DNA from 3 places in the Streptomyces sp. NPDC088387 genome. Region 2 is predicted to be linked to each of the others. Evidence: riboswitches for the same ligand, from Rfam matches in the RefSeq annotation. Region 2 holds a riboswitch; each other region holds the start of a gene.
What was found. Region 2 has a riboswitch for thiamine pyrophosphate ahead of thiC (phosphomethylpyrimidine synthase ThiC). Riboswitches for the same ligand answer to the same signal wherever they lie in the genome.
Positions count from the first base shown of each region.

Region 1: linked by a shared signal. The riboswitch ahead of ACIQAC_RS29340 (thiamine ABC transporter substrate binding subunit) and the one ahead of thiC (phosphomethylpyrimidine synthase ThiC) in region 2 are both predicted to bind thiamine pyrophosphate.
Region 3: linked by a shared signal. The riboswitch ahead of thiO (glycine oxidase ThiO) and the one ahead of thiC (phosphomethylpyrimidine synthase ThiC) in region 2 are both predicted to bind thiamine pyrophosphate.

Region 1 is NZ_JBIVNC010000012.1:161,237-171,656, forward strand. It holds gene frr (ribosome recycling factor) at 1-495, shown strand, start outside; gene ACIQAC_RS29320 (phosphatidate cytidylyltransferase) at 495-1,655, shown strand; gene ACIQAC_RS29325 (hypothetical protein) at 1,722-2,489, opposite strand; gene ACIQAC_RS29330 (hypothetical protein) at 2,611-3,429, opposite strand; gene rlmN (23S rRNA (adenine(2503)-C(2))-methyltransferase RlmN) at 3,657-4,763, shown strand; TPP riboswitch at 4,809-4,927, shown strand; gene ACIQAC_RS29340 (thiamine ABC transporter substrate binding subunit) at 4,924-6,003, shown strand; gene ACIQAC_RS29345 (ABC transporter permease) at 6,039-7,640, shown strand; gene ACIQAC_RS29350 (ABC transporter ATP-binding protein) at 7,643-8,662, shown strand; gene ACIQAC_RS29355 (maleylpyruvate isomerase family mycothiol-dependent enzyme) at 8,687-9,472, shown strand; gene ACIQAC_RS29360 (LAETG motif-containing sortase-dependent surface protein) at 9,788-10,420, opposite strand, start outside.
Region 2 is NZ_JBIVNC010000003.1:210,793-221,212, forward strand. It holds gene hisC (histidinol-phosphate transaminase) at 1-223, opposite strand, end outside; gene ACIQAC_RS09145 (LacI family DNA-binding transcriptional regulator) at 691-1,803, shown strand; gene ACIQAC_RS09150 (metallophosphoesterase family protein) at 2,130-3,233, shown strand; gene ACIQAC_RS09155 (hypothetical protein) at 3,447-4,313, shown strand; gene ACIQAC_RS09160 (VWA domain-containing protein) at 4,394-5,824, opposite strand; gene ACIQAC_RS09165 (GAF and ANTAR domain-containing protein) at 5,904-6,593, opposite strand; gene thiC (phosphomethylpyrimidine synthase ThiC) at 6,847-8,667, opposite strand; TPP riboswitch at 8,660-8,849, opposite strand; gene ACIQAC_RS09175 (YibE/F family protein) at 9,407-10,420, shown strand, end outside.
Region 3 is NZ_JBIVNC010000001.1:355,124-365,543, reverse strand. It holds gene ACIQAC_RS01770 (bacterioferritin-associated ferredoxin) at 1-78, shown strand, start outside; gene bfr (bacterioferritin) at 149-631, opposite strand; gene ACIQAC_RS01760 (sulfite oxidase-like oxidoreductase) at 807-1,439, shown strand; gene ACIQAC_RS01755 (DUF4396 domain-containing protein) at 1,512-2,018, opposite strand; gene ACIQAC_RS01750 (deoxyribonuclease IV) at 2,086-3,009, opposite strand; gene pknB (Stk1 family PASTA domain-containing Ser/Thr kinase) at 3,212-5,137, opposite strand; gene ACIQAC_RS01740 (thiazole synthase) at 5,386-6,180, opposite strand; gene thiS (sulfur carrier protein ThiS) at 6,184-6,384, opposite strand; gene thiO (glycine oxidase ThiO) at 6,381-7,568, opposite strand; TPP riboswitch at 7,593-7,704, opposite strand; gene ACIQAC_RS01725 (NAD(P)/FAD-dependent oxidoreductase) at 8,107-9,282, shown strand; gene ACIQAC_RS01720 (Rv2175c family DNA-binding protein) at 9,356-9,721, shown strand; gene thiE (thiamine phosphate synthase) at 9,983-10,420, shown strand, end outside.

The sequences.
Region 1 (10,420 bases), on a different contig from region 2:
GAGGACTTCGCCGCGATCCGCACCGGCCGTGCGCACCCGGCGATGTTCAACAAGATCGTGGCCGACTACTACGGCGCGCCGACGCCGATCAACCAGCTGGCTTCGTTCTCCGTGCCGGAGCCGCGGATGGCGGTCGTCACCCCGTTCGACAAGACCGCCATGCGCAACATCGAGCAGGCGATCCGCGACTCCGACCTGGGGGTCAACCCCAGCAACGACGGCAATATCATCCGGGTGGTGTTCCCCGAGCTGACCGAGGAGCGCCGGCGCGACTACATCAAGGTCGCCAAGGCCAAGGGCGAGGACGCCAAGGTGTCCATCCGCTCGGTCCGGCGCAAGGCCAAGGACGCCATCGACAAGCTGATCAAGGACGGCGAGGTCGGCGAGGACGAGGGCCGTCGTGCGGAGAAGGAACTCGACGACACCACCGCGAAGTACGTCGCCCAGGTGGACGAGCTCCTCAAGCACAAGGAAGCGGAGCTGCTAGAGGTCTGATGAACGACTCTTCCTGGGGGGCGCCGCCACAAGCCGGGCATACCGGGTACTGGGGGCCCACCGAGCATGGACCTGTCCAGGGGGCTGCCCCGGCGGGTCCCGCGTACGATGCGCACCAAGCGCAGCAGACTCGCCCCATGCCCATCGTGCCCGACCTGCCCGCATTCGGCGGAGACCAGGATGAGGACCGGAGGACCGCTCGGCCGGGCGGCCCTCTGTTCCGCGACGAGACGTTCCGTGACGATACGTTCCGCGACGAGACCCCGTCGGCGCCCCGTGCGGCGGTGCCGCAGAATCCGGAGCCCATGCACCACGCCCCGCAACCGGCGCCCGCACCGCAGAAGAAGAGCGCGGGCCGGGACCTGGGTGCGGCCATAGGGGTCGGCGTCGGGCTCGGCGCGGTGATCGTCGCCTCGCTGTTCGTCGTCAAGGCCGTCTTCGTCGGTGTGGTCGCGGTCGCCGTGGTCGTCGGACTGTGGGAACTGACCCGGCGGCTCGACGAACGCAAGGGCATCAAGGCGCCGCTGGTACCGCTCGCGGTCGGTGGCGCTGGGATGGTCGTCGCCGGGTACGTGCGGGGTGCCGAGGGTGCCTGGGTCGCCATGGCGCTGACCGCGCTCGCGGTCCTGGTCTGGCGGATGACCGAACCGCCGGAGGGCTATCTCAAGGACGTCACCGCCGGGGTCTTCGCGGCCTTCTACGTGCCGTTCCTGGCCACGTTCGTCGCGATGATGCTCACCGCCGACGACGGTCCGCAGCGCGTGATCACCTTCCTGATGCTGACGGTGGTCAGCGACACCGGCGCGTACGCCATCGGCTGGCGTTTCGGCCGGCACAAGCTGGCGCCCCGGATCAGCCCCGGCAAGACCCGCGAGGGACTGCTCGGCGCGGTCACCTTCGCGATGGCGGCCGGCGCGCTGTGCATGGAGTTCCTGATCGACGACGGCACCTGGTGGCAGGGCCTGCTCCTGGGCCTCGCGGTCGCCGCCAGTGCCACGCTGGGCGACCTGGGCGAGTCGATGATCAAGCGGGACCTCGGCATCAAGGACATGGGCACGCTGCTGCCGGGTCACGGCGGCATCATGGACCGCCTGGACTCCCTGCTGCCGACGGCACCCGTGGTCTGGCTGCTGATGGTGGTCTTCGTCGGCTCGGGCTGAACCTCCGCGTATCCGGTGCGGATCCACCCCTTCCGACCCGTGCACGGCCGCGTCACAACGCGGCGGTCACGGGAGCGGGAGGGGTGGCTGCGTCCGGGGCCCCGCGCCGGCCCGTCCGTCCCGCAGGTCGCGGTACAGGAACCACGCCGTGCCCACGACGACCACCCCGCACACCGACGGTACGACCGGCCAGGGGACCCCCGTCCACACGGAACCGAGGCCCACCACACCGCAGCTGACGCCCGCGACGATGAGCAGCACCTTGCCGTACGGCCGCCAGGTGAAGTGCCCGGGGTGCGTGGGCCGTGCCACCCGCACGCCGCCGAAGAGCAGCCCGAGGGCCGCCAGCAGCCACAGGAACGTGCCGATCGCGGCCACCATCTGGAGTTCGTCGCGGGGTTCCTCGGCTGTGCTCTGCCGCAGGTTCCCCTGCGCGATCACCATCACGTCCCCGTCCCAGACGGTCCCGGTGACCCGCTCGCCCTTCTCCAGCCCGCTCAGCACCGGCCCCGGGTCACCGAAGGACGACTCCATCCGCGTGTAGGGCCCGGGTCCGGTCAGGACCGCCGCCCGGTTCTTCCGCTTGTTCGTCACGCTCTCCACGGTGAGGGTGACGTCCCGCAGACAGTCCTCCACCGCCGACGCCTCACTGCCGGCGGGACACTTCCCGGCCGCCGAGTAGTCCCGGTACCGGGCGGCGTCGCCGGGCAGCCAGGTCGTGAAGACGGAGAACCCGGCGAAGGCGGCGACCACGGCCAGCCCGACCAGCACCGCCCCACCCACCCGGTTCCACCCGCCCCACCCGGCCCTGCCGTCCCCCGTCCCCACCCTCACACGCACTCCCCACCGAAGCCGAGTGGCCAGTCTCACCCGCCGACGATCACGCGAGCAAGGAGACCGAACGGGAGCCGGAGGCTCTGCGAGGACGGCGGCCGTCTTCTCGTTGAAGGGGGCATCAGGCCCTTGGTACTGCCCACATGGCGCTCACCAGGATGAGAGCAGGCAGAACAAGGGCTGCCTCGCTCATCGTGTAGACCAGCCCGAGAGGCAGCTCCAGCTGGTCGTGGGGGATGCCCACGAAGGTCGCGCTGAGCGCCGCGAGGATCGCGCTGATCATCAACGTGAACCACGCACAGACCGTGACGTGTCGATTCGGCCAGCTCGGCACGGAACCCGAGGGCGTCGGAGAAACCCGCTTGCGCCAGAAATACCACAAGGCGACAACGAGACCTGCGAGTGTTCCCCAGATCATCCAATCCGCCCACCAGGCTGCGGAACGCTCGGTCCATGTGTTGTGAAATCCGACGGATGACACAGCGAGCATCGCCGTGGCGAAAATCGCTGCCACGAGAATAAGTCCGCGAAAGAAGCGCACCTCTCCGTCGCTATTTCGGTCGTACGCCAGGAGCAGCCATGCCAGTGCGGTGATGACCACCGGTGCGGCAGCACCCAGAATCGCGCCGGCGAACAGTTGCTCGATAGATGCTCTTTTGCAGACCAGCTCGCCCGCCGTCAGCGCGTACAGGTAGGCGGCGAGGGCCAGCGCGAAGAAGCTGGGCAGCAGCAGACGGAGACCGCGCGAAGCGTCGGCGTCTTTGCCTGCCGCGTTCTTCTGGCCAATGACCATGACAACGCCGGAGAAAACGAAGCCGGCGAAGATACCGCAGAAGGCGCTGAGTGCTTCCGCGGACCCGATGGGATTCCAGTCCCCCGGCCCGTTCGCACATATGTCCGGTGTGAATTTCGCGGATAAGTTCACGGCGAGTGACATCATGGGCTGAGACGGTGTCAGCGGATCTTGAATGGTGTCACCGTTTTGGTCCTTTCTTGGCTCGACGGAATGCGGTGCCTTTGGGTGCGAGTGTGTGATCGAGGCCGGCGGCACGTCCGTGCGGGTCCGTCTGCGGGCCGTCGGAAGAGAGCCGGCGACGACCGGAGACGGCCACTGCGCACAGCTCGGGGCTCAGATCACCTGATCCGATCTGCGACACTGGTACGGCTATGCCTAAGCCCGGAGAACTCACATTCGTCGCCCCCCGCGGAGTCAAGAAGCCGCCGCGGCATCTTGCTGATCTCACGCCAGCCGAGCGCAAGGACGCCGTGGCCGAGGTCGGGGAGAAGCCGTTCCGTGCCAAGCAGCTCTCGCAGCACTACTTCGCGCGGTACGCGCACGACCCGGAGCAGTGGACCGACATCCCGGCCGGCTCGCGTGAGCGGCTGCGGGAGGCGCTGCTGCCGGACCTGATGACCGTCGTACGGCATCTGTCGACGGACGAGGGTGCCACGCGCAAGACGCTGTGGCGGCTGTTCGACGGGACGCTCGTCGAGTCGGTGCTGATGCGGTACCCGGACCGGGTCACCATGTGCATCAGCTCGCAGGCCGGGTGCGGGATGAACTGCCCGTTCTGCGCCACCGGACAGGCCGGGCTCGACCGGAACCTGTCGACCGCCGAGATCGTCCACCAGATCGTCGACGGGATGCGGGCGCTCAGGGACGGCGAGGTGCCCGGCGGGCCCGCGCGGCTGTCGAACATCGTGTTCATGGGCATGGGCGAGCCCCTCGCCAACTACAAGCGGGTCGTTGGCGCCATCCGCGCCCTGACCGACCCCGCACCCGACGGCGGCGGGCTCTCGCAGCGCGGGATCACCGTCTCGACCGTGGGTCTCGTCCCGGCGATCAACCGGTTCTCCGACGAGGGCTTCAAGTGCCGCCTCGCGATCTCGCTGCACGCCCCCGACGACGAGCTGCGCGACACCCTCGTACCGGTCAACACCCGGTGGAAGGTGCGCGAGGTGCTGGACGCCGGGTTCGCGTACGCCGACCGGTCCGGGCGGCGGCTGTCCATCGAGTACGCGCTGATCCGGGACATCAACGACCAGGCATGGCGCGCCGACCGGCTCGGGCGGATGCTCAAGGGCCGGCCCGTGCACGTCAACCTCATCCCGCTGAACCCGACGCCGGGCTCCAAGTGGACCGCGTCCCGGCCCGAGGACGAGAAGGCGTTCGTCGAGGCCATCGCCGCCCACGGCGTGCCGGTCACCGTCCGGGACACCCGAGGTCAGGAGATCGACGGGGCGTGCGGTCAGCTCGCGGCCACCGAGCGGTAGTCTGACCGACGTCGGTACAGCGTCATCAGGACAACTTCATATCCCATTTTCCGACAGGGGAGCGCCACAGCGCTGAGAGTGCGGCCGCCGCAGGACAGGCGGGCCGCAGACCCTCTGAACCTCGCCCAGGTCATTCTGGGTAGGAAGTTCGGTTTCCTTCATGAGAAGCACCAAGCACTGCCTTGCCCTGGCCGCCGGCCTGGGCCTCCTCACGCTGTCCGCGTGCGGATCCGGCTCCGACTCCGGCAGCGGCGGGGATTCCAAAACCGTCACGCTCGTCAGCCACAACTCCTGGGCCGTCTCCAAGAGCGTCCTCGCCGACTTCGAGAAGAAGTCCGGCTACCGGGTCAAGGTCCTGGAGGACGGCGACGCCGGCCAGGCCGTCAACAAGGCGATCCTCACCAAGGACAACCCGCAGGGCGACGTCTTCTTCGGCGTCGACAACACCCTCCTCTCCCGCGCCCTCGACAACGGGCTCTTCCAGCCGTACGAGGCCAAGGGCTCCGACCTGGTGCTGCCCGAGTACCGGGCCGACGAGAGCAAGCACCGGGTCACGCCCGTCGACACCGGCGACATCTGCGTCAACTACGACAAGGCCTACTTCAGCGAGCACAGGCTGGAGCCGCCGAAGACGTTCGACGACCTCACCAAGCCCGCGTACAAGAACCTGCTCGTCACCGAGAACGCCTCCACCTCCTCGCCCGGCCTGGGCTTTCTGCTCGGAACCGCCGCCAGGTACGGCGACGACGGCTGGCAGGACTACTGGAAGAAGCTCACGGCCAACGGCGTGAAGGTCGTCGACAGCTGGGAGCAGGCCTACAACGAGGAGTTCTCCGGGTCCGCCGGCGGCAAGAAGGCCAAGGGCGACCGGCCGCTGGTGGTGTCGTACGCCTCCTCGCCGCCCGTCGAGGTCGTCTACGCCGATCCGCAGCCCACGACCGCCCCCACCGGCGTCGCCGACGGCACCTGCTTCCGCCAGGTCGAGTACGCGGGACTGCTGAGCAACGCGAGGAACACCGAGGGCGGCAAGGCGCTCCTTGACTTCCTGCTCACCAAGGAGTTCCAGGACGACATGCCGCTGAACATGTTCGTCTACCCGGTGCGCGAGGCCGCCCAGGTCCCGGAGGTCTTCGCCAAGTACGGCCCCCAGGCGAAGGATCCCGAGACCATGGACCCGGCGAAGATCGCCGACCACCGTGACGACTGGGTCAAGTCGTGGACGTCGCTCGTACTGAAGTAGGCAGGCGCCGCGGGGGCGCGGCGCGGCTCGGGCTGATGGCCCTGCCCGTCGCGTTCTTCGGCGTCTTCTTCGCCTACCCGGTCGCCGCGATCCTCGGCCGGGGCCTGCACGTCGACGGCGGCTGGCGGTTCGGACGGCTGTGGGACGTGCTCGGGCAGTCGGACATCCGGCACGTGCTGTGGTTCACCACCTGGCAGGCGCTGGCCTCGACCGCGCTGACCCTGCTGATCGCCCTGCCCGGCGCCTACGTCTTCGCCCGCCTCGACTTCCCCGGCAAGCAGGTGCTGCGCGCGGTCGTGACCGTGCCGTTCGTGCTGCCGACGGTCGTCGTCGGTACGGCGTTCCTGGCACTGGTCGGCCGCGGCGGACTCCTCGACGAGCTGTGGGGCGTACGCCTCGACACCACCGTGTGGGCGATCCTGCTCGCGCACGTCTTCTTCAACTACGCGGTCGTCGTACGGACCGTGGGCGGCCTCTGGTCCCAGCTCGACCCGCGGCAGGAGGAGGCGGCACGCATGCTGGGCGCGTCCTCGCTGCGGGCCTGGCGGAAGGTCACACTCCCGGCGCTCGGACCGGCCGTGGCCGCCGCCGCGCTGATGGTCTTCCTGTTCACCTTCACCTCGTTCGGTGTGGTGCAGATCCTCGGCGGGCCCACCTTCTCCACCCTGGAGGTGGAGATCTACCGGCAGACGTCCGAGATCTTCGACCTGTCCACGGCGGCCGTCCTCACCCTGGTGCAGTTCGCGGCCGTGGGCGCGATCCTCGCCGTGCACGCCTGGACGGTACGGCGGCGGGAGAGCGCGCTGCGGCTGGTCGACCCGGCGACCACGGCCCGGCGCCCGCGCGGGGCCGGACAGTGGGGACTGCTGGCCGGCGTCCTGGCCGTCATCGCCGTACTCCTGCTGCTGCCCCTCGCCGTGCTGGTACGGCGGTCCCTCGACGCCCCCGACTTCGGCTACTACCGGGCGCTGGCCTCGGACGACTCCGGGGTGTTCCTCGTCCCGCCGATCGACGCGGTCGGCAACTCGCTCGCCTACGCCGTTGTCGCCACCGCCATCGCCGTACTGGTCGGCGGGCTCGCCGCGGCGGCGCTCACCCGGCGGGACGCGGGACCCTTCGTGCGCGGGTTCGACGCGCTGCTGATGCTGCCGCTCGGGGTCTCCGCGGTGACCGTCGGCTTCGGCTTCCTGATCGCGCTGGACGAGCCGCCGCTGGATCTGCGCTCCACCTGGATCCTGGTGCCGCTCGCGCAGGCGCTGGTGGGGGTCCCGTTCGTCGTACGGACCATGCTGCCGGTGCTGCGGGCGGTGGACGCGCGGCTGCGGGAGGCCGCGGCCGTGCTCGGCGCGTCGCCGTGGCGGGTGTGGCGGGAGGTCGATCTGCCGCTGGTACGGCGGGCGTTGCTGGTGGCGGCCGGGTTCGCGTTCGCGGTGTCGCTGGGCGAGTTCGGCGCGACCGTGTTCATCGCGCGGCCCGACAACCCGACGCTGCCGGTCGCCGTGGCCAAGCTGATCGGGCGGCCCGGCGAGCTCAACTACGGCCAGGCGATGGCCCTTTCGACGATTCTGATGGTGGTGTGCGCGGTGGCGCTGCTGGTCCTCGAACGGCTGCGGACCGACCGGACCGGGGAGTTCTAGCGATGCTGCTGACCCTTGAGGGCGCGACGGTCCGCCTCGGCGGGCGGAACGTGCTGGACGCCGTCGACCTCGATGTCGCCGAGCACGAGATCGTGTGTGTGCTCGGGCCGAGCGGCAGCGGCAAGTCGACGCTGCTGCGGTCGGTCGCGGGACTCCAGGCACTGGACGCCGGGCGGGTGCGGCTCGACGGCCGGGACCAGTCGGGGGTGCCCGCGCACCGGCGGGAGATCGGGCTGATGTTCCAGGACCACCAGCTCTTCCCGCAGCGGGACGTGGGCGGCAACGTCGCCTTCGGGCCGCGGATGCGCGGCGCCTCGCGCGACGAACAGCAGGCGCGGGTACGGGAGTTGCTGGAGCTGGTCGGTCTGCCGGGCGCCGCGCGCCGGGCGGTCGGCTCGCTCTCCGGGGGCGAGCAGCAGCGGGTCGCGCTGGCCCGCGCGCTCGCGCCGAGCCCCCGGCTGCTGATGCTGGACGAGCCGCTCGGGCAGCTCGACCGGTCCCTGCGGGAACGGCTGGTGGTCGAACTGCGGGAGCTGTTCGGGCGGTTGGGGACGACCGTGCTGGCGGTGACACACGACCAGGGCGAGGCGTTCGCGCTGGCCGACCGGGTCGTGGTGATGCGGGACGGCCGGATCGCGCAGTCCGGCACCCCGCTCGACGTGTGGCAGCGGCCCGTCGACGCGTTCGTGGCGCGCTTCCTCGGCTTCGACAACGTCGTGCGGGCCACGGTGAGCGGACAGGCCGCCGACACCGCGTGGGGCAAGCTGCCGGTGCCCGTGGGCGCACCCCAGGGCACCTGGGACGTCCTCGTACGGCCCGCCGGGGTACGGCTCGTCGCCGCCGACGAGGGGCTGCGCTGCATGGTGACCGCGCGCACCTTCAAGGGCACCCATGTCGCCGTGCACCTCCAGCCCGAGGACGCGCCCCGGCTGGAGGCGGCGTGCGCGCTGCGGGACGCGCCCGAGGTGGGGGACGTGGTCGGGGTCGCCTTCGACACGGCGGAAATCGTGGTGCTCGGCTGAACCGGCCGCCGTAGCCTGCGGGGCATGACTCTCCTCGCACATGAGCGCTACTGCGATGAAATCGCCCACCAGGTGGGGCAGTTGCGGGCCGTGGTGACGTCCGGCGCCGATCTGTCCGGCAGGGTGCCGACGTGTCCCGACTGGTCCCTGGAGTACCTCGTGCGGCACACCGGCGGGGCGCTGCGCTGGGTCGACGAGATGGTGCGCACACGGGCGCAGGAGGAGCTTCCGCTCGACCGGGTGCCCGAGGTGACGGGGCCCGTCGCCCAGGGGGACGCGGCGGCGCTGGACGGGTGGCTCGCGGAGACCGGGGAGCGGGTGGTCGCGAGTCTGCGGGAGGCGGGGGCCGAGACCGCTGTGTGGAGCTGGGCCGGGATCCCCACGTCCGGGTTCTGGGCGCGGCGGATGACACACGAGCTGACCGTGCACCGGGCGGACGCGACGCTGGCGGCCGGGTTGCCGTACTCCGTGGCGCCGGAGGTGGCCGCCGACGCGATCGACGAGTGGCTCCAGATCGTGCAGTACGTGCAGCGGGTGATGCCGCACGATGCGGCGAACGAGTTGCGGGGGGACGGGCGGACCATCCATCTGCATGCCACGGATGTGGAGGCGGAGTGGGTGATCGAGCTTGGTGCGGGTGGGGTGGTGTGGCGGCGGGGGCATGAGAAGGCGACGGTGGCTTTGCGCGGGGCGCTTACGGATGTGCTGCTGGCGTTCTATCGGCGGTTGCCGCTGGACGGGGCCGGGGTGGAGGTGCTCGGGGAGCGGGAGCTGCTGGAGTTCTGGCTGGAACGGGCCACTTTCGGCTGACGCCGGAGGGTGCGGCGACCGGGGTGGCAGCTGGAGGCGGGGCGTTGCGCAGCCCGGCCCCTGCGCGGTGCCGCCGCGCCCACCCGTGCCGCCCTGCGGCACGTTTGCCCGCGGCTACGCGGGTGCGGCGGCGGGGGGGGGGGGCTTTCTGGGGGCGCGGGGAACTGCGCGAGCGGCCACGACGGGCCCGCGGCCGAACGATGTCTTTCAGGGGCGCGGGGAACTGCGCGAGCGGCCACGACGGGCCCGCGGCCGACAGCGGACGGCCCGCCCCCGGAAACCCGGGGACGGGCCGCGCTGTGGAACCGTCAGACGTCAGCTGCCGCTGTTGGCGCCCCGGCGGCGGAAGCCGAAGAAGACCGCGCCGCCACCGACGACGACCAGCGCCGCGGCGATACCGGCGATCATCCCGGTGTTGGAGTTGGCGCCGGTCTCGGCGAGGTTGGACTCACCCACGGCCGGCGACGGCGCGTTGCTCACCGTCTCCGCGGGCGCACTGCTGCTCTCGTCCGGCGTCGACGGCGTCGGCTCCGGCGACTCCGACTCGGCCGGCGGGGTGGACTCCTCCGGCGTCGACTCCGACGGGGTCGGCGTCGGGCTCGGGGTGTCCTCCGTCGCGCAGGCGGTGGACGGGGTGGTCAGGTTGGGCTTGATGTCCTCGTCGACCTGGTTGCCGGCCTTGACGTGGATGCGGTACTCCGCGTTGGGCTTCCAGTCCTCGGTGAAGGTGATGGTCACACCTTCACGGGTGCCCTTCACGTCCTGGCTGCCGACGAGCTTCTCGTCGGCGCCGTTGTTCTCGAGGTACACGGTGACCGTCGCGGGAACGCCCGAGGGGTCCTTGTCCGTGACGGTGATGACACCCTTGGTGCCGTCGCAGATGGCTGCGGCGGAGAACTCGCTGATGTTGCACGCGAGCGCGTTGCCGGCGACGCCGAGCGCGAGCGC
Region 2 (10,420 bases):
CCGACAGCTCGCTCATCAGGCCCGTGCAGGCCATGTCCGGGTAGCGGTTGAAGTTCGCGACGGCGGCGGCAACCTGCTCCATCACCCCGGGCAGCGGGGGATAGGGGTTCTCGTTGGAGGACAGCTTGTAGGCGACCGGGCCTCCGGCGGCAGCGGGCTTGCCGGGCTTGTAGGTGGGGATCCCTTCCAGCTCGGCGCGCAGCTTGGGGCTCGTCTCGCTCACCGCAGTCCTCCTCGTGACCACCGGCGGCCCATCCCGGCCGCCGGCTTCCCATGCTCGTCACCTTATGAGGATTTCTCCCCCCTGCGTACTGGTGGGGAGAGGTGACCGTGCACCGCCCGGACGGACGCCCTCGGGCCCCTGGGTGAGGTGACCCTTAATCGCCACATACGCATCAGGGGCAACATCGTACGAACTTGTACGAATCCAAGGGGCGCTTCACATATATCTACGCGCCGGTGGCTCACGCCGTGGCGCGCATCACCCATGCAGGTGAGTTGAGACCTCTTCGAGACATCGGGCACTTGGCAGGTCGGTGCTCGCCGACAAGTCACGTACTGCATTACGAGCCGTCAACTCCCTTACATTCCAAGGCAATTGATGCAGAACGACCATGCAGAAACGTGCCTGTCAACGGGTGCATATGCGTCCGCCCTACCCCACCGAATGCGCCCTACTATCGGCTCGCCATGACAGCAGCAGGGAAGCACCAGGTGAGCCGCGCGGAAACCTCACGGCGAGGAAGCCGGCCGAGCCGGGCGGGCATCAGAGATGTGGCCGCCGCCGCCGGAGTGTCCATCACGACCGTCTCCGATGCCCTGAACGGCAAAGGCAGGCTCCCCGACGCCACCCGACGCCACGTCCGCGAAGTCGCCGACCGACTCGGGTACCGCCCCTCGGCCGCGGCCAGAACCCTCCGTACCGGCAAGTCGGGCCTCATCGGCCTGACCGTGACGACGTACGGGGATGAACCTTTCACCTTCACCGAGTTCGCCTACTTCGCCGAGATGGCGAGAGCCGCGACCTCGGCCGCACTCGCCCGTGGCTACGCGCTGGTCATCCTGCCGGCGACGTCCCGCCACGACGTGTGGTCGAACGTCGCGCTGGACGGCACGGTCGTCATCGACCCGTCCGACCAGGACCCGGTGGTCAGCGAACTGGTCCGGCAGGGTTTACCGGTCGTCTCCGACGGCCGCCCGGCCGGCTCACTGCCGGTGACCGCGTGGGTGGACAACGACCACGAGGCGGCCGTACTCGGCATCCTCGACCATCTTGCCGACGCCGGCGCCCGTCGGATCGGCCTGCTGACCGGGACCACCACCGACACGTACACCCACCTCTCCACCACCGCATACCTTCGCTGGTGCGAACGCGTGGGGCAGGATCCGGTGTACGAGGCCTACCCCGCCCACGACCCGTGCGCGGGCGCCGTCGCCGCCGACCGACTACTCGCCCGCCCGGACCGGCCCGACGCGGTCTACGGCCTCTTCGACCCGAACGGCACCGATCTGCTCGCCGCGGCCCGCCGCTACGGGCTGCGGGTCCCCGACGACCTACTCCTCGTGTGCTGTAGCGAATCCACGGTGTACGCCAACACCGAGCCGCCCGTCACCACGCTCTCGCTGAAGCCGCGCCGGATCGGTACGGCGGTGGTGCAGCTGCTGATCGACGCGATCGAGAGCGTCGACTCCGACCAGCCGGTCGAGCAGGTGATACCGACGGAACTGATCGTGCGTACGTCGTCGCAGCGGAGGTCGCCGCGGACGACGGTCAGTCCGCCGAGGTCTCCCGAGGAGCAGTAGGGGCGCGGGGGGGTGCCGGAGAGTGGGAGCGGCCCGGCAGACGTCGGGCGGCCTGTCGAACGGGGGTCGGCGGGCCGCTCGGCAGCCGACACGTCGGCCATCCCGACGCCTTGGTCGCCCCCGGCGGAGCCGCCGGCACCCCGCGACGCCTCTCCGAGGCCGGGCAAAGACCTGCCCAATCGGGGCGAAAGCCGCGGTGAACAGGAGTCTTGCTCCGATTCACCACCCCTGGGTCATCACATGGCACGATCCGCATTCCTATGATGGGCCCACGACACCGCGGGCCGCTGCGACCAGGCAGTCCGATGCGGTGCAGCGGCGGCGCGATGGTGGAGGGGTCGATGACTCAGGGGGCCGGTCAGGGACCCGAGGTGGAGCGCACGGCGACGTTGCGCGACTTCCGGGTGCCCGCGTACGTCAACGAGACCGGCCCGTACGCCCACAGCATGCAGCCCGGCGCGGCCGCCGGGCCCGTCGCGCAGCCCGTCGACCACCCCGACGAGTACACGCCCACCCAGCGCGACCTCCCGGTCATCAACCGGGGTGACACTGTGCAGGTGACCGTCGAACCCGACCCGGAGCCCGGGTCCGCCGCCCCGTCCGACACCGGCCCCGGCCCGCTCTACGTCGTCGGCGACGTGCACGGCTACTTCCACGAGCTGATCGCCGCGCTCCAGGAGCAGGGCCTGATCGACGACTCCGGCCAGTGGTGCGCGGGCACCGCGCGGCTGTGGTTCCTCGGCGACTTCACGGACCGCGGTCCGGACGGCATCGGTGTCATCGACCTGGTGATGCGGCTGTCCGCCGAGGCCGCCGCGGCCGGCGGCTACTGCAAGGCCCTGATGGGCAATCACGAACTGCTGCTCATCGGCGCCAAGCGGTTCGGCGACACCCCCGTCAACTCCGGTGCGGGCACCGCCACCTTCCAGGCGGCCTGGCTGCTCAACGGCGGCCAGAAGACCGACATGGACCGCCTCCAGGACCACCATCTCCAGTGGATGGCCCGCCTGGACGCCGTCGAGGAGGTCGACGGCCACCTCCTGGTCCACTCGGACACCACCGCCTACCTCGACTACGGCCGCTCGATCGAGGAAGTCAACGACACCGTCCGCGAGACCCTCACACGCAACGACGCCGACGAGGTCTGGGATCTGTTCCGCAAGTTCACCAAGCGGTTCTCCTTCCGCGACGAGGGCGGCGCCGACCATGTGCGCTCGCTGCTCGATACGTATGGCGGCACCCGCATCGTTCACGGCCACAGTCCGATTCCGTATCTGCTCGGCGAGGTCGGCTCCGAGGACGGCGAGGAGAGCGCGGGACCCGTGGTCGAGGGGCCGCACGTGTACGCCGACGGGCTCGCCATCGCGATGGACGGCGGCGTGACCATGGCCGGAAAACTGCTCGTTCAGCAACTGCCCCTGCATATCTGACGGTTCCCCGTGCATACCCGCGGGATTCCGGGGCAGACGTCCCATCCGACGGTTGGGCGTACGACGGCGCAGGACACGGGGCTATTTCGGTAAACCCCCTGTCACCGTGTGCCGTCACCGCTCTACCATCGGCTTATCCGTAGCAGGCTCCCCTCCGTTTCTGCCCGACGGCTCGTTGGCATGCGAGCCCCAAGCCCTACGGAGCATCGGGGGATGCACATGAACAGCGTTCCGCAGCACCTGCTGAGCGAGGACCGCCAGGAATACGAGCGGATCCTCGATGAGGCGCTGCGCTCCGCACCAACCCGACCGGAGCTGACCGCTGTAGGCCAGCGGCTCAACCCCGAACAGCTGCGCACCATGGCGCTCAACGCCACCGCACTCATCACGGCGGCCGCGGCGACCGAGTACCAGCACTACGTGAAGGTCCGCGAGGAACTGCGCCAGCCGGCGCCGTCCACCCCGTCGTCCGGCCACGACTCCGGCTCCAGTGAGTCGGGTTCGGGCACGGTGGGGCTCGCCGCCACCATGGGAGAGGTCACCGAGGCCGCCGGCGCGGGCGTTGTCGCCGTCGTCGCGGTGCTGGCTCCCGTCCTCGCCGGAACGGCCGCGGCGATCTTCCTGCTCGTCGGCTATCTCCTCCGGACGGTGACGCCCGACCTGTCGTTCGGCGAAACGCTCGTCACGACCGGCTGGGTGTTCGGCGCCGTCACGGCCGTGGCGATCCTGGTCGCCGCCGTCGGGCTGCTGATCACCGCACTGCACAACCGCCCGTCCCGGGAAGCCGGTCCCTACGGCGAACCGAACGGGGAGGTGGCGCTGGCCAGGGAAGCCTGGCGCGATGCGCTGCTGGAGCGAGGCATCCTGCCGTTCCTGCGCGAAGCGCTCGCCACCCCCGGTGCGACCGCCCTGCACAGTACGGCTCCGTCGGCCCCGGCCAGCCGTATGCCGCACCTCGGCTACGACCGTCCGGGCTTCTCCAGCCCCGGCGACGGCGCCTCCCCGGGCTCCCGTCCGAGCTTCTCCAGCCCGGACTACACAAGCCCGGACTTCGGAGGCCCGGAACACCGGCCGGAGTAACCACCCACCCGCGCTCCCGCACGGACACCCACCGGGGTCCGGGGCGGGGGCGTGAGTCGGTGGGTCTCTCTGTGCCCGCCCTAGAGGATCCCCGCGCGGCCCGCCGCCGTGATCCAGCTCGGGAACTCCGAGAGCAGCCGGTCGTACAGCTCCGCGTCCGGGACCGTGCTGATGTCGTCCACGGCGAAGAAGCCGACGTTGTCGACGCGGCGGCCGGTCAGGGTGTCCAGCCGCTCCAGCACGCCGTAGTTCGACTTCCCCAGCCCCACGAACTGCCAGAAGATCGGCTCGTCCACGGCCTCCCGCAACTGCTGCTCGATCTGTGCGTTGCGGTAGACGCCGCCGTCGGAGAAGAACAGCACCAGCGTGGGTGCCGCCGCCGGGTTCTCTCGTACGAAGGCGCGGACTTCGGCGATGACCTTCTGTTCCTCGTTCTGGATGCCGACCGTCCGCATGTCGACCTGGCCCGGCTCCATGCCTCGCTTCGTCTTCTTGCGCCCGAAGAGGCTCAACTGGCCCACCCGCACATGCAGTCGCAGCCACTCGGGCAGCTCCCCCAGCAGCAGATCGGGCAGCCGCGCGGGATTCGACGCGAACGTCCACGCCTGCATCTCACCATCGTCGTCCAGCTGCGCCGCCACGGCGGCCATCCGCTCCACCACGTCGGCGACGACCCCGCGCGAGTACAGGAACGACATCGATCCGGACGCGTCGAGCACCAGAATCACCCGGGCGGTGACGCCCTCGGCGCCGTGCTTGCGCAGGCTGACCGCGACCTGCTCCTTGCGCAACGAGAGCCGCTTGCGCATGTCGACGGGCAGCTTCTCCTCACCCTTGGTGAGGCGGACACCGGCGGGCATCGCGGGCGGACCGCCCTGCCGGTACGGATACGGGGACTGGACCGGGGGCGGCGGCGTGACCTGCGGGTACGAGGGCGAGGCCGGGGCCGGGGAGGTGACCGTCGCCGCCGTGTCGCCCTCCTCGTCGACCGTGATGCCGAAGTCCGTGGCCAGCCCCGCGAGCCCGGAGGCGTACCCCTGCCCCACCGCCCGGAATTTCCACTTCCCCTGCCGCAGATACAGCTCACCGCCGATGAACGCCGTCTCCGTGCCGGCCGCCATCTCGAACCGGGCCAGCTCCGCCGACGTACCGGCGTCCAGCAGCCGCAGCGTCAGCCCGGGTACCTGGCCGAAGGTCCCGCCGTCGGCCGAGGCGCACAGGACGATCCGCTCCACGGCCGCCTCCAGCGCGCCGAAACGCACCCCGACCGTGTCCGCCATACCCGCGCCCGTCTGCTGTTTCCCCAGGTGGGTGACTGCTCCGGAGGTGTGGTGCGGTTGGTTGTAGAAGACGAAGTCGCCGTCGTCCCGGACCCGCCCGTCGGCGGTGAGCAGCAGCGCCGAAGCGTCCACATCGGGCACACCTGGCCCCGCCGACCAGCAGAGCTCGACCCGTACCTCGGCGGCCTCGACCGGGAGGTTGGCGCCCTTGCTCAGTGCACTCGATGTCATGGGCCCAGTCTGCCGACCGGCCGTGGCCCTGACGACCTCCCCGGCGTCTCCGTTCCACCACCGCGGGTGCGGACACGGCTTAGGTGAGACCGCCGCGGTCGCAGATGATGCGGGCCACGTCGCGGAGCTTGATGTTGTTCTCCTGCGAATAGCGGCGCAGTACGTCGAAGGCCTGGTCCTCGGTGATGTTGTGGCCGCCCATGATGATGCCCATGGCCTCGCCGATGAGGTGGCGGGTGTCGACGGCCTGTTCCAGCTGGGCCTGGGTGCGTGCGGCGGAGAAGGCGACCGCGGCGTGCGAGGCGAGGAGCCAGCCGGCCAGTTCGCTGGCCTCCGTGAAGACACCCGGCTTGCGGGAGTAGATGTTCAGCGCGCCGAAGTCCTCGTCCTCGGTGTAGAGGAGGAAGCCCATCATGCTGCCTATGCCCAGGTCACGGGCTTGCGGAGCGTATTTGGGCCAGCGTGGCTGCGGCTTGGTGAAGTCGGCGATACGGAAGACTCGGTCTCCCAGCGAGCTGCGGGCGGCGTCGAAGCAGGGCCCTTCGCCCGACTCCTCCTGAAGCTTGTCGGAGCTGACGACCAGCTCGTCGGTGGCGGCGATGGTCTCCACCTTCTTGCCGCGCAGCCTGAGAATGCCCGCCGACTCACACCCCTCGACGAGCTCGATCGCGGAGGCGGTGATCCGCTCCAGGGTGGCGGTGACCGACTCCTGTGCCAGGAGGTCGCGCGCCATGGCGGCCAGTTGTTGCGCGAACCGGGCCCAGTCCATGACTGCCTCCTCGCCCCACCTCATCCCGGTGACTTCATTCCAAGCTTCGCATGCGAACGACGGGGCCGGGCCGCTTGCGGGGTACCGAGGGGGGCGCCCTCGATCCGCGACAATTAACCAAACATGTGTTCAGTTTTCAAGGTGCGATGTCATCTCAAGGTGCGGTGTCGTTTCAAGGTGCGGTGTCGCTGTCGCGTTCCTCGCGGGGTCGGGTGCGGTCCGGGCCTCACCCGACCCCGCGAGGCGCGCTGCTTCAGTCGGCGAGCGGCAGGTACACCCTGTTGCCGCTGGCGGCGAACTCCTTCGACTTCTGGAGCATGCCTTCCGCGACCTCCTCGGGAGACGCCCCTTCGGCCGCGACACCACCGAAGCGCTCGTTGATGCTCTGGCTGATCTTCATGCTGCAGAACTTGGGGCCGCACATCGAGCAGAAGTGGGCTGTCTTCGCGGGTTCTGCCGGCAGGGTCTCGTCGTGGAACTCACGGGCCGTGTCCGGGTCGAGGGCCAGGTTGAACTGGTCCTCCCAGCGGAACTCGAAACGGGCGTCCGACAGCGCGTCGTCCCACTCCTGTGCTCCGGGGTGCCCCTTGGCGAGGTCGGCTGCGTGGGCGGCGATCTTGTAGGTGATGACGCCGGTCTTGACGTCGTCACGGTTGGGCAGGCCCAGATGTTCCTTGGGCGTGACATAGCAGAGCATGGCCGTGCCCCACCAGGCGATCATCGCGGCACCAATGCCGGAGGTGATGTGGTCGTACGCCGGCGCGACGTCCGTCGTCAGCGGGCCGAGCGTATAGAACGGAGCTTCATCACAGATCTCCTGCTGAAGGTCGATGTTCTCCTTGATCTTGTGCATCGGGACGTGTCCCGGGCCCTCGATCATGGTCTGTACGTTGAAACGCTTCGCGATCCGGTTGAGTTCCCCGAGCGTGCGCAACTCCGCGAACTGCGCCTCGTCGTTGGCGTCGGCGATCGAGCCCGGCCGCAGTCCGTCACCCAGCGAGTAGGTGATGTCGTAGGCGGCGAGGATCTCGCAGAGTTCCTCGAAGTTCTCGTAGAGGAACGAGTCCTTGTGGTGCGCGAGGCACCACGCGGCCATGATCGAGCCGCCGCGCGAGACGATGCCGGTCTTGCGGTTCGCCGTGAGCGGCACGAACGGCAGCCGCACACCCGCGTGGACGGTCATGTAGTCCACGCCCTGCTCGGCCTGTTCGAGGACCGTGTCCTTGTAGATCTCCCAGGTCAGCTCCTCGGCCCTGCCGTCGACCTTCTCCAGCGCCTGGTAGAGCGGCACGGTGCCGATGGGGACGGGGGAGTTGCGCAGCACCCACTCGCGGGTGGTGTGGATGTTCCGGCCGGTGGACAGGTCCATGACCGTGTCGGCGCCCCAGCGGGTCGCCCAGGTCATCTTCTCGACCTCCTCCTCGATGGAGGAAGTCACCGCCGAGTTTCCGATGTTGGCGTTGACCTTCACCAGGAATCGCTTGCCGATGATCATCGGCTCGATCTCCGGGTGGTTGACGTTGGCGGGCAGCACGGCCCGTCCCGCCGCGATCTCCTCGCGCACGACCTCGGGAGAAACGTTCTCCCTGACGGCCACGTACTCCATCTCCGGCGTGATCTCGCCCCGGCGTGCGTACGCAAGTTGCGTGACCGCGCTGCCGTCACGGCTCCGGCGCGGCTGACGAGGCCGGCCGGGGAAGACCGCATCGAGGTTGCGCAGGCCGCCTCGCGGCGACGTGTGCTTGATGCCGTCGTCCTCGGGGCGGACGGGGCGCCCCCCGTACTCCTCGGTGTCGCCGCGGGCGATGATCCAGTTCTCCCGCAACGGCGCCAGTCCCCTGCGAACATCAGTGGTGACCAGCGGATCGGTGTACGGGCCGGAGGTGTCGTACAGCGTGACGTCCTGCCCGTTGGTGAGATGCACCTGACGGACCGGCACACGCAGATCGGGGCGGGAGCCCTCGATGTACGCCTTGTGCCAGCCGATGGACTTCCCGGCCTCCTCGCTGGTGGCGATCTCCGTGTCGCTGGAGATCTGCGTGGAGGCAGGCGTGCGTGCGTCCTCGATGGTCATGAGACCTACTCCCTACGCCGGCATTACCCGGTAACAGGTTCGGCGGTCGACGCAGCGGTTCTCGTCTGTCGGCGTTCCATGGGATACGTCACTCGTGATGAGTGATGTTCCACGTGAAACATCGCGAAGACGAAGGTCAGCGCCCTCTCAGCCCGGTGCTCCGAGCTCCCGCGTGTACAAAGGTGACTCCACGCTAGCGTCAATTCGGGCGCGGTGAACAGAGGGCCCCTGCCGTTCTTGCGATGATCGGTCGGTGACCACACCGCAGGATCCCCCATTCCCTCCGCCGGAGCCGCCCCGCGAACCGGGCGATGCCTCCGGCTCCGGCCGCGGCCCCGGACCCGAAGCGGGACCGGACTACGAGACCGGCTCCGTACGCCGACTTGGCGCCCGCTCGGGGCCTCCGGCGGGGGCGAGTGACGGTCGTGGGGGCGGGGTTGGGGAGGGGGGCAGGGGTGTTGGGCCTGGTGTTGGTCGCGGCCCTGGTCCTGGGCCCGGTCCTGGTCCTGGTCTTGGCCCCGGTCCTGGTCCTGGGCCCGGCGGTCCTCGTGGTCAGGGTGCCGGTCCTGGCAGCCCGCATGGCCAAGGGCGCGCTCCTGGTGGTCAAGGGGCGGGTCGTGGTGGACAGGGGCCGGGTACTGGTGGTCAGAGGCTTGGACCCGGCGGTCAGGGGCGCGACTTCGGTGGTCCCCCTGGCGGGCAGGACTTCAACGAGCCGCAGGGGCAGCCGTACAGGCCCGTGCGGGGCGAGGGCTACGGCCCCAACGCCGGCGCAGGCTATGGTCCCGGCGGCAACGCGCCTGGTGACGGCCGTGGTCAGGCATCCGGCGGGGGTTACGGCGACGGCTATGGCGACGGTTACGGCGGTGGCCCTGGCGGCCACGGAAACGGGCCCGAGGGCCCGGGAGCCGACCCCCGCAATGGGCCCACCAACGGACCCGCCAACGGGCCGGACGACGGCCACAGGCATGGCCAGGGCAACGGCGGTCCCGGCAACGGGCACAGCGGCGGACACGGTGACCACCACGGCGACAATCACGGCGGCGGTCACGGACACGGCGACAACGGGCACGGCGGTGGGCACGGTCACTCCCACAGCCACGGTCCCGCCGCCCCGGTCTCCGTCCACCTACGTAAGATCATCGCGGCCATCCTCGTACCGTTCGCCGCTGCCGTCCTGGTCGGGCTCGGGCTGCTCTGGCCCGGTGGCGCACCGCCGCACGAGCGCACCGGTGTCGGTTTCGACCGGCAGACACAGGAAGCCACGGTCACCAGGATCGATCAGGTGGACTGCGCGTCGGTGAACGCCTCCGGGGGCACCCCGACCGGCGACACCTCCACCGCCGAGGGCTCCTCCGCCGTCCAGCAGGCCAAGGGCGACTGCAAGCGGGCCACGATCCGCGTCGACACCGGCACGGACAAGGGCCGTACGTTCACCGAGATCGTCCAGCCCGACCAGTCCCGCCAGTTGAAGCAGGGCCAGGAGGTCGTGGTCGCCTACGAGCCCTCGGCGCCCAAGGACCTTCAGTACTCGGTGACCGACATCAACCGGCGCCTCCCCATGACCCTGCTCGCCGGCATCTTCGCGCTCGCCGTTGTGGTCGTGGGCCGGCTGCGGGGGCTCATGGCGCTGGTCGCGCTGGCGATCAGCTTCCTGATCCTCAACTTCTTCATCCTGCCGGCCATCCTCCAGGGCTCGAACCCGCTGGTCGTGGCCGTGGTCGGAGCGAGCGCCATCATGCTGGTCGCGCTG
Region 3 (10,420 bases), on a different contig from region 2:
TCGGCCGACCAGGGCCGGCCGCTGCTCTCCGAGGTCCTCGTCCGCGACGAGGCCGCCGATCTGGACGAGGCCGCCTGATTCAGGCCGCCCGTGCGCCTGGCCGAAATCAGCCGTTGCGGACGACTGTGAGGATCAGCTGCTTTGAGGATCAGCTGCTTTCCGGCTGCTCGATGAGCTGCGCGATGTAGAGCGCCTCGCCGAGCTTCTCCACCAGCTCCAGCTGGGTGTCGAGATAGTCGATGTGGTGCTCCTCGTCCTCCAGGATCGATTCGAAGATGTTGGCCGACGTGATGTCGCCCTTCGTGCGCATCACCTCGATACCGCGCTTCAGCCGGTCGATGGCCTCGACCTCGACCTGGCGGTCCGCCTCGAACATCTCCTTGACGGTCTGGCCCACCCGCACATGGAAGAGCCGCTGGTAGTTGGGCAGCCCCTCCAGGAACAGGATCCGGTCGGTGAGCACCTCGGCGTGCTTCATCTCGTCGAAGGACTCGTGCCGGGTGTACTTCGCGAGCTTGGTCCAGCCGAAGTTCTCCTGCATCTTCGCGTGCAGGAAGTACTGGTTGATGGCGGTCAGCTCACCGGTCAGCTGCTCGTTGAGGAATTCGATGACCTCGGGGTCGCCCTGCATCGCAAGGGCTCCTTCCGCGTGGGGAACTTGGAGGTTGCGGGCGCATGATTGCACCGGGCGAGGAAGATCGTCCAGTAAGTGCGTACTTAGTAAGTAAGTGCATGCTTAGTAGCGGTTGCCCGATTCTGGACCGGCCTGGTCAGGTGCATCGCCCCGGGTCTGTCAGGATGGAGTCATGGGTCACCCGGTACAGCGCGACACAGGAGAAGCGGCAGGTTCCGAGCTTCCGCCGGGGCAGCGCCTCCAGCGCGGCTGGCCGGTCACCCACTACGGACCGGTGCCCAAGTTCCGGCCCGAGCGCTGGGAGTTCAGGGTCTTCGGCGCCACCGCCGACGGTGAGAAGCACTGCTGGAACCACGAGGAGTTCACGGCCCTGCCGTACGCCGGTGTGGTGGCCGATCTGCACTGCGTCACCAAGTTCAGCATGGTCGGCGCCGAGTGGGGCGGGATCCCGGCCCGGACGATCCTGGGCGCCGCGCCGCCCGCCGACGATGTCACCCATGTGATGGTGTGGGCCGAGTACGGGTTCAGCTCCAACCTGCGGCTCGCCGACTTCGCCTCCGAGCGCACGATCTTCGCCACTCACAAGGACGGTGAACTCCTCACCGCCGAACACGGCTTCCCGCTGCGCCTGGTCGTGCCGCACCTGTACGCGTGGAAGGGGCCCAAGTGGGTCCGGGGTGTGGAGTACATGACCGCCGACCGCCGTGGCTTCTGGGAGGAGCGCGGCTACCACAACATCGGCGACCCCTGGAAGGAGCAGCGGTACTCCTACCAGGAGGAGCTCGGGGACGGGCCCGAGCTCTGACTCCCGGCGTCCCGCGGGCGCCTTCAGTGGTACTGCTGCACCACCCTCAGTGGTACTGGTGCACCACACCGCTCAGTGGTACTGGTGCACCACCGCGTGGCCCTTGCCGCGGCCGATCATCCACTTGTTGACCGGGACCGTGACGACAAAGGCCACCGCGAGGGCGATGGCCAGCACACCCCAGAACAGTCCGGTGTCCAGCCCGGCGTCCATCGCGCCCGGCCAGAAGGCGATCACGCCGTTGTCGACCAGTTCCATCACGGCGATCGACAGGGTGTCCGCGGCCAGCGCCACCCGGACGGCCGCCCTCAGGTCGACGCCCGCGCGCAGCACACCGCGCAGCGTGAACGAGTAGCCGAAGACGAAGGCGAGCGCGATCGCCAGGATCAGGGTCGGCACATTGCCCCAGCCGAGCGCGGTGCCGATCACCATGCCGAGCACCTCGCCGATCGCGCAGCCCGTGAGGCAGTGGAGCGTGGCCTGGACGGCCGTGTTCCAGCCCGACGGGGGCTGATGGGTGTGGCCGCCCGGGCCGCCCTGGCCGTGGTGGGTGTGCTGGTGGTGGTCCTCGTGCCGCATGGGTGCCCCCAAGGTCTGACGACTGGTTCCGCCTGAGCAGAACCATATACCCCCTAGGGGTATTCCGTCAGAGGTCGGCGCGCGGCTCCCGGAGCCGTTTCAGCCGGGCCACGTCCGCCGCGTGACCCTCCTTGCCTCCGGGGGTCTCGATGATCAGGGGGACACCCCGGGTCGCCGGGTGGCTCATCAGCGCCCGGAACGGGTCCTCGCCGATATGGCCGGCGCCGATGTTCTCGTGCCGGTCCTTGTGGGCGCCCACCACGTCCTTGGAGTCATTGGCGTGGATCAGCTTCAGCCGGCCCTCGCCGACCGTGTCCACCAGCAGATCCAGCGTCTGGTGCATCCCGCTCGGGCCGGTCAGATCGTGTCCGGCGGCGAAGATGTGACAGGTGTCCAGACAGACCCCGAGCCGGGGATGGGCGTCCAGCGCCTCGAAATACGGCCCGAAGTCCCAGGTCCGCGAGCAGAGCGAGGCGCCCTGGCCGGCCGTGGACTCCAGCAGCAGATACGGGTCGTCGTCGTGCGTCAGCTCGTCGAGCAGCGGCAGCAGGTATTCCCGCACCTGCTTCAGCGCCACCGACCGGTCCCGGCCGCCGGTCGCGCTCCCGGTGTGCACCACCACACCCAGTGCCCCGATCTCCCGGCCGCGCCGCAGTGAGTGCCGCAGGGAGCGTACGGAGTTCTCCGCGGTGGCCGCCGTGTGCGACCCGAAGTTGATCAGGTAGGGCGCGTGCACGTACGCCGGGATCGACTCCGCCGCGCACGCCGCCCGGAACGCCTCGTCCTGCCGGGGGTCGCCCACGGGGGTGGCCCAGCCGCGCGGATTGGCGACGAAGACCTGGACGGTCTCGGCCTCCAGCTCACGGGCGTAGGTCAGCCCGATCCGGTCGAGACCACCGGCCACGGGGATGTGACCACCGACGGGGTTGCGGAGGGCGAGGGGGTCGGAGGCGGGGGCCGCCACCGCGCTGGGAGATTGCTGACTGCTCACCCGACCAGGGTTTCATGCGGGCGGGGGTGCTTCTGCGGGGTGGTCGTGCCGGTGGTCGGGGGCGGCGGGGGTGCTTTGCGTGGCGGTCGTGCCGGGCGGTGGCGGGGGTGGTCGCGCCGGACGGTCGGGGCGGCGGGGTGCGGCGCGGGGGTCGTACGGGTGGTCACGCGGAGCGGTGTCCGTGTGCTCCGCGTGTTCCGGGTCAGCGGATGGTGATGGTGATCGTCGATCCCTCGGGGGCGGTGTCGCCGCCGTCCACCGACTGGCTCTTGACCGTGTCGCCGAACAGGCCCAGCAGACCGCGGTCCTCCTCGACCTGGAAGCCGGCGGCCTCCAGCTCCTGCGTGGCGTCGTCCACACTGTCGCCGGTCACGTCCGGGACCTCGATCAGCTGCGGGCCCTTGGACAGGGTCAGCGTCACCGTGTCGCCCTCGGTGAGCTGGGTGTCGGCGCCGGGCGACTGCCGGGCGACCTGCCCCTGGTCGAACTCGGAGTTGACCCGCTCGGCGGCGATCCGCACCTTCAGACCGGCGTCCAGCAGCTCCTGGCGGGCGTCCGCCTGGTCCTCGCCCGTGACGTCCGGGACGTCGACCGGGCTGCCCTTGCTGACGACCAGGGCGATCGCCGAACCGGCCCGCCGCTCGGTGCCGTCCGCGGGATCGGTGGAGATCACCGCGCCCTTGGTGACCTCGTCGCTGAACTCCCGGGTCACCATGCCCGGCTCCAGCCCCTCCTCCTTCAGCCGCGCCTTCGCCTGGTCCAGCCGTACCCCCTGCACATCGGGGACACGTACGGTCTCGGGGCCGTCCGACACGGTCAGCGTGACCGAGTCGTTCTGCCGTATCCGGCTGCCGGGCTCCGGGTCCGTGCTGATCACCGCGCCGCGCTCGACCGTGTCGCTGTAGGCGTGCTTCACGTCACCGACGTCGAGCCCGGCGTCCGCGAGCCGGTCCCGCGCGTCGGACTCGGACTGCGCGAGCAGCGCCGGGACCTGCGTGAACTGCCCGGAGTTGATGTACCAGACACCCGCGCCGACGCCGAAGACCAGCAGCACCGCCGCGACGACGGTCAGCAGCGCGCGCCGCTGCCGGGCGGTGCGGCGCCGCGGGGGCAGCGGTGGCCCGGACTCCAGACGGCTCGTGTGGTGGTAGCGGTCCGGCTCGTCCCCGTCGACCGGCAGCGGGCGCGGCACGGTGAGGGAGCGGGGGATGACGCTTGTCCGGTCGTCGGCGTTGTCGTGCGCCGCGGAGACCGCCTGCGGGGGCACCGCGTCCAGCTGGTCCTCGTCGAGCATGCCGCGGGCCTCACGCGTGGCCGCGAGCAGCGCCACGGCGTCGTAGGGCCGCAGGTCCGGTATCCGCGCGGTCGCGGCGGCCACCAGCTCGTCCAGCTCGTACGGCAGACCGGGGACGGCGGCGGACGGGGGCGGTACGTCGTTGTGCACGTGCTTGTAGAGCACCTGGGCCGGGGTGTCCCCGGAGTGCGGCTTGCCGCCGGTGAGCATCTCGTACAGCACGACACCGCACGCGTAGACGTCCACGCGCGCGTCGGCCGTGCCGTGCTCGATCTGCTCCGGGGCGAGGTAGGAGACCGTGCCGAGCACGGATCCGGTGGTGTTGGTGACGGTGTCCACGGACCGCACCAGACCGAAGTCGGCGACCTTCACCCGGCCGTCGTCCCCTATGAGGACGTTCTCCGGCTTCATGTCCCGGTGCACGAACCCGGCGCGATGAGCGGCGCCGAGCGCGGCCAGCACCGGCTCCAGGATGTCCAGGGCGGCACGGGGCTGGAGCGCCCCGCGCTCGCGCAGCACGTCGCGCAGGGTGCAGCCGGCGATGTACTCCATGGCGAGGTAGACGTACGACCCGTCGGTGCCCTGGTCGAAGACCTGGACGACGTTGGGGTGCGCGAGCCGGGCGACGGACTTGGCCTCCCGGATGAACCGGTCGACGAACGTGGCGTCGGCGGCCAGCGTCGGGTGCATGACCTTCAGCGCGAGCACACGGTCGAGGCGGGTGTCCACGGCCCGGTAGACCGTGGCCATCCCGCCCACCGCGATCCGCGCGTCGACGCGGTACCGGCGGTCGAGCAACTGCCCGACCAGGGGGTCCTGAAGGGTCGTGTCCACGCAGGCGAGTCTACGAGGCACCGCCGACAGCACCGCCCGTTCCACCGATCGGGCGACGGAATGCAGCAGACCTGTGACCGTCACGGGACGCGAAACCGGGCCGTTGTGACGGTCACCGGAACGCGGGGCCGGACATCCGCCGAACGGCTGACGGGGGAGTCGGCGGGGAGCCGGTGGGGAGCCTGCGGGGGAGCGGGACCGGCACGAAAGGGATGGGGCCGTGCCCGAAAAGCGTGCCGCCCGCGCCCCTAGAAGGCCGGCCGCTCCGGGTCCAGGCGGGCCCGGCCCTCCGTCGGGGAGGACGCCTCCGCGAAGTGCCGCTTGGGGATGCGGCCCGCGCGGTGTGCCAGGCGGCCGGCCTCCACCGCGTGCCGCATGGCGTCGGCCATCAGGACCGGCTCCTGGGCCCGGGTGACGGCCGAGGCGAGCATCACGCCCGCGCAGCCCAGCTCCATCGCCAGCGCCGCGTCGGAGGCCGTGCCCGCGCCCGCGTCCAGGATCACCGGCACGCGTGCGTGCTCGGTGATCAGCTGGAAGTTGTGCGGGTTGCGGATACCCAGTCCGGAGCCGATCGGTGAGCCCAGCGGCATGATCGCCGCGCAGCCCGCGTCCTCCAGCTTGCGGGCGAGCACCGGGTCGTCGTTGGTGTACGGCAGGACCGTGAAACCGTCGTCGACCAGGGTCTCGGCCGCGTCGAGCAGCTCGATCGGGTCGGGCAGCAGGGTCCGCTCGTCGGCGATGACCTCCAGCTTGACCAGGTCGGTGCCGAGCGCCTCGCGGGCCAGCCGGGCGGTGAGGACGGCCTCGCCCGCGGTGAAGCAGCCCGCGGTGTTGGGCAGCACCCGGATGCCGAGCTTCTCCAGCACCGACAGCACCGAGCCGTGCACGTCCGGGTTGACCCGCCGCATCGCGACGGTCGTCAGCTCGGTGCCGGACGCCACCAGCGCCCGTTCCAGCACGTCCAGGCTGGGCGCGCCGCCGGTGCCCATGATCAGCCGGGACGAGAACGACGTACCGCCGAGGAGGAAGGGATCGTCGGCCATCGGTCAGCCTCCTTGGACGGCGGTGAGGACCTCGACGCGGTCCCCGTCGGACAGGGACGTCGTGGACCACTGACCGCGCGGGACGACGGTTTCGTTGAGTGCGGCGGCGACTCCGGAGGGCGCCGGGGTGAGCGCCGTCACCAGGACGTCGAGAGCCGTGCCGGGAGCCACTTCGCGGGTCTCTCCGTTGACCGAGATGTTCATGCGGGCTGCTCCGTGAGTGCGGCGGCGGTGAAGCGCCGGGGGGTGAAGGGGCGGGCTTCCTCGGGGAGTTCACCGGTGACCAGCGCGTGCGCGAGCGCGTCGCCGGTGACCGGTGTGAGCAGCACGCCGTTGCGGTAGTGCCCGGTGGCCAGCAGCAGTCCGTCCAGCTCGGTCGGGCCGAGCAGCGGCGCGTTGTCCGGGGAACCGGGGCGCAGACCCGCGCGGGTCTCCGTCAGGGGCAGTTCGGTGATGCCGGGGACCAGCTCGTGGGCGTCGCGCAGCAGCGCGTACACCCCGCCCGCGGTCACCGTGGTGTCCCAGCCGAGCTCCTCGCTGGTCGCGCCGACGACGAGTTCGCCGTTCTCGCGCGGCACCAGGTAGACATGGCTGCCGCGGACGACCGCGCGGACGGTACGGCTCAGGAAGGGCGCGTATCGCGCCGGCACGGCCAGCCGCAGCACCTCCCCCTTCACCGGCCGTACCGGCGGCAGTACGTCGTCCGGGACGCCCGGCAGCCGCCCGCTGAGGCTGCCGGCGGCCAGCACCACCTGGCCGGCGCCGAGGCGGACGCCCTCGCGGGTGACGGCACCGGTGGCCCGCTCCCGCTCGACCACGAGCCGTTCGGCCCAGGTGCGGTGGAAGACCACCCCGGCCAGCTCGCAGGCGCTCAGCAGGGCCGCCGCGAGCCGCCGTGGGTCGATCTGGTGGTCACCGTCGACCCGCAGCCCGCCGCGCACGCCCGGCGCGAGCATCGGCTCGAGGCGCCGGCACTCCCGGCCGGACAGCCACTCCGACTCCAGGCCCGACTGCCGTTGCAGGGTGTGCAGTTCCCGCAGATGCGCGCGGTCGTCGGCGTCCAGCGCGACGGCGAGCGTGCCGCACCTGCGGTAGCCGAGGTCGTGTCCGGTCAGGTCGGTCAGCTCGGCCGCGAAGGCGGGATAGCGGTCGGCCGAGGCCACGTTGAGGCCGAGCAGGGTCTGCTCGCCGTAGTGCAGTTCGGTGACGGCGGCGAGCATGCCGGCCGCCACCTGGGCGGCGCCGCCGCCGGGTTCGGGGTCCACGACGGCCGTGGCGAGCCCGCGCTGCGCGGCCCGCCAGGCCGTGACCAGACCGATGATTCCGCCCCCGACGACGAGGACGTCCGAGGTGTGTTCCGACGTGCGTAGCGTCGGGTGCTCCGACAGGTGTGACGTACGTGTGGAGGACGACACGGGCGTTCAGCCCCTCCCTTCGCCGGCATGACCCGGATCAGGTTCGTACGGTCGGAGGCCGCCAGCCTCCCTCTCAGCCCGGTGCGTCCGGGCTCCCGCGAGTGCTCTGTGCGAGTCACCCTAACTCCTGGTTCCGTGCCTCTGTAAGGGAGCCGTCCGCCACGATCGCGCCGCCCGGCTGCCTCGCGGCACCCCCGGTCGGCGCCCGGACCGCAGGTCGGACCCGGTCCGTGCCCGGTCCGTGCCCGGTCCGTGCGCCACCGCGCGGGCCGCGGGAACCGGGCCACCCGCGCGCGTGCCCCCGGCCGACGCGGGTGCCGGCGGGCACACGCGCCGGAGACCGCCTGGACTTTCGGTAGGTCCGCACCGGACCGCCGGTCCGGTGTGACAGGACTCGCAAGCGCACCCCCTGACTGACAATTTGTCAGGTGTCTATGGTGATCAGGTGAGCGACGACAGAGAGCAGACGGCGGCGCCCGGATCGCGCCGCGTGGTAGTGGTGGGCGCCGGCATGGCCGGGGTGCAGACCGCGGTCGCGCTCCGGGAACAGGGCTTCAACGGCACGGTGACCCTGATCGGCGCCGAACCCCACCAGCCCTACGACCGTCCGCCCCTGTCCAAGGCCGTCCTGCTCGGCAAGGCCGAGGACTCCGCCTTCGACATCGACTTCGACGCGCTCGACATCGAACTGCTCCTCGGCCGCGAGGTCTCGGGCGTGCGCCCCGGGGACCATGAACTGGACACCGAGGCCGGACCCGTCGCCTACGACGTCCTGGTCCTCGCCACCGGCGCCGCGCCGATCCTGCTGCCGGGCGCGGAGGGTGTGCCCGGCGTGCACCTGCTGCGCACCCTGGACGACGCCGCGCGGCTGCGGCCGGTGCTCGCGCGACAGCACGACATCGTGGTGGTCGGCGCGGGCTGGATCGGCGCCGAGTTCGCCACCGCCGCGCGCGAGGCGGGCTGCTCGGTGACGGTCGTGGAGGCCGCCGACCGCCCGCTCGCCGGGGCGCTCCCCGAGGAGGTGGCCGCCCCGATGGCCGGCTGGTACGCCGACAGCGGGGCCGTACTGCGCACCCACGCGCGCGTGGCACGCGTCGAGCCCGGCGAGGTCGTCCTCGACGACGGCTCGCGGCTGCCCGCGGGCGCCGTGGTGGTCGGCATCGGCGCCCGGCCCGCCACGGCCTGGCTGGCCGGCTCCGGCATCCAGCTCGGCGCGCACGGCGACGTCGTCGCCGACACCCATCTGCGCACCTCCGCCCCCGACGTCTACGCGGTCGGCGACTGCGCCTCCTTCCCGTCCGTGCGTTACGGCGAGCGGCTGATGGTCCACCACTGGGACAACGCCCTCCAGGGGCCGCGCACGGTCGCCGAGAACATCGTCGAGGGCGGCCAGGCCGACGCGGTCTACGACCCGGTGCCGTACTTCTGGTCCGAGCAGTTCGGCCGCTTCGTGCAGTACGCGGGGCACCACTCCGGCGCCGACACGACCCTGTGGCGCGGTGACCCTTCGGGGCCCGCGTGGAGCGTCTGCTGGCTGCGCGAGGGCCGCCTGGTCGCCCTGCTGGCGGTGGGCCGCCCGAGGGATCTCGCCCAGGCCCGGCGGCTCATCGAGTCGGGCACGCCGATGGATCCGGAACTGCTGGTGGACCCGTCGCGCCCGCTGAAGGCGGCCACGGCCGTCCGCTGAGAACGGCCTGGTCCGGAGCCTTCGGACGCGGCCCGGCTACCGAGTGTCAGTCCCAGATGGCAGTCTTGGAGGCGTGACCGAGATTGACGCAAAGATTGATGCTCTCGTCCCCGCCTGGCTCACCCTCCCCGACATCGCGGAACAACTGGACGTCGAGGTGACCCGGGTGCGGCAGCTGGTCAAGGAGGGCCAGCTCATCGCCGTACGCCGGGGTGAGAACCGCGCGCTGCACGTCCCCGCCGCCTTCATCGACGTGGACAAGGTCGTCAAGGGCCTCGCCGGGACCCTGACACTGCTGCGGGACGACGGCTTCACCGACGAGGAGATGCTGGAGTGGCTCTTCACTCCGGACCCCAGCCTGCCGGGCACGCCCGCGCAGGCGCTGAGCGAGAATCGTGGCACGGAGGTGAAGCGCCGAGCCCAGGCGCTCGCCGTGTAACCCGAACGCGCTGAACCGCCCACCGCCCACCGTCCGGCGCCCGGCAGCCGGGGCCCCGGCCGCGGTGAACGACGCCCTGCGGCGGCGGTGGGCGGGCACGAGGCTGCCGTCGCGGCGTGTACAGCGGCGTGTACAGCGGCCGTAACTGCTGCCGGAGACGGCCCCGCTGCCACGGTGGCGGCCCGGCGGTCCGTGCGGCAGGACCACACCGGGTGCCCGTACCGACGCGGGCACCCACACCGACATCGGGGGGAACCGACCATGTCCGACACCGCACGCGAGCGGCTCGCCGACGCCCGGCTCTATCTGTGCACGGACGCCCGCAAGAGCCGCGGCGATCTGCCGGAGTTCCTGGACGCGGCGCTGGCCGGCGGCGTCGACATCGTGCAGCTGCGCGACAAGGGCATGGAGGCGGCCGAGGAACTGGAGCACCTCGCGGTCCTCGCCGACGCCTGCGCCCGCCACGGCAAGCTGCTCGCGGTCAACGACCGCGCGGACGTGGCCCACGCAGCCGGTGCCCACGTGCTCCACCTCGGCCAGGGCGACCTTCCGGTGCCCGCCGCCCGCGCGATCGTCGGCGACGACGTCCTGATCGGCCGCTCCACCCACGCCGACGGCGAGGCGACGGCCGCCGCCGCCCAGGACGGCGTGGACTACTTCTGCACCGGGCCCTGCTGGCCCACCCCCACCAAGCCCGGC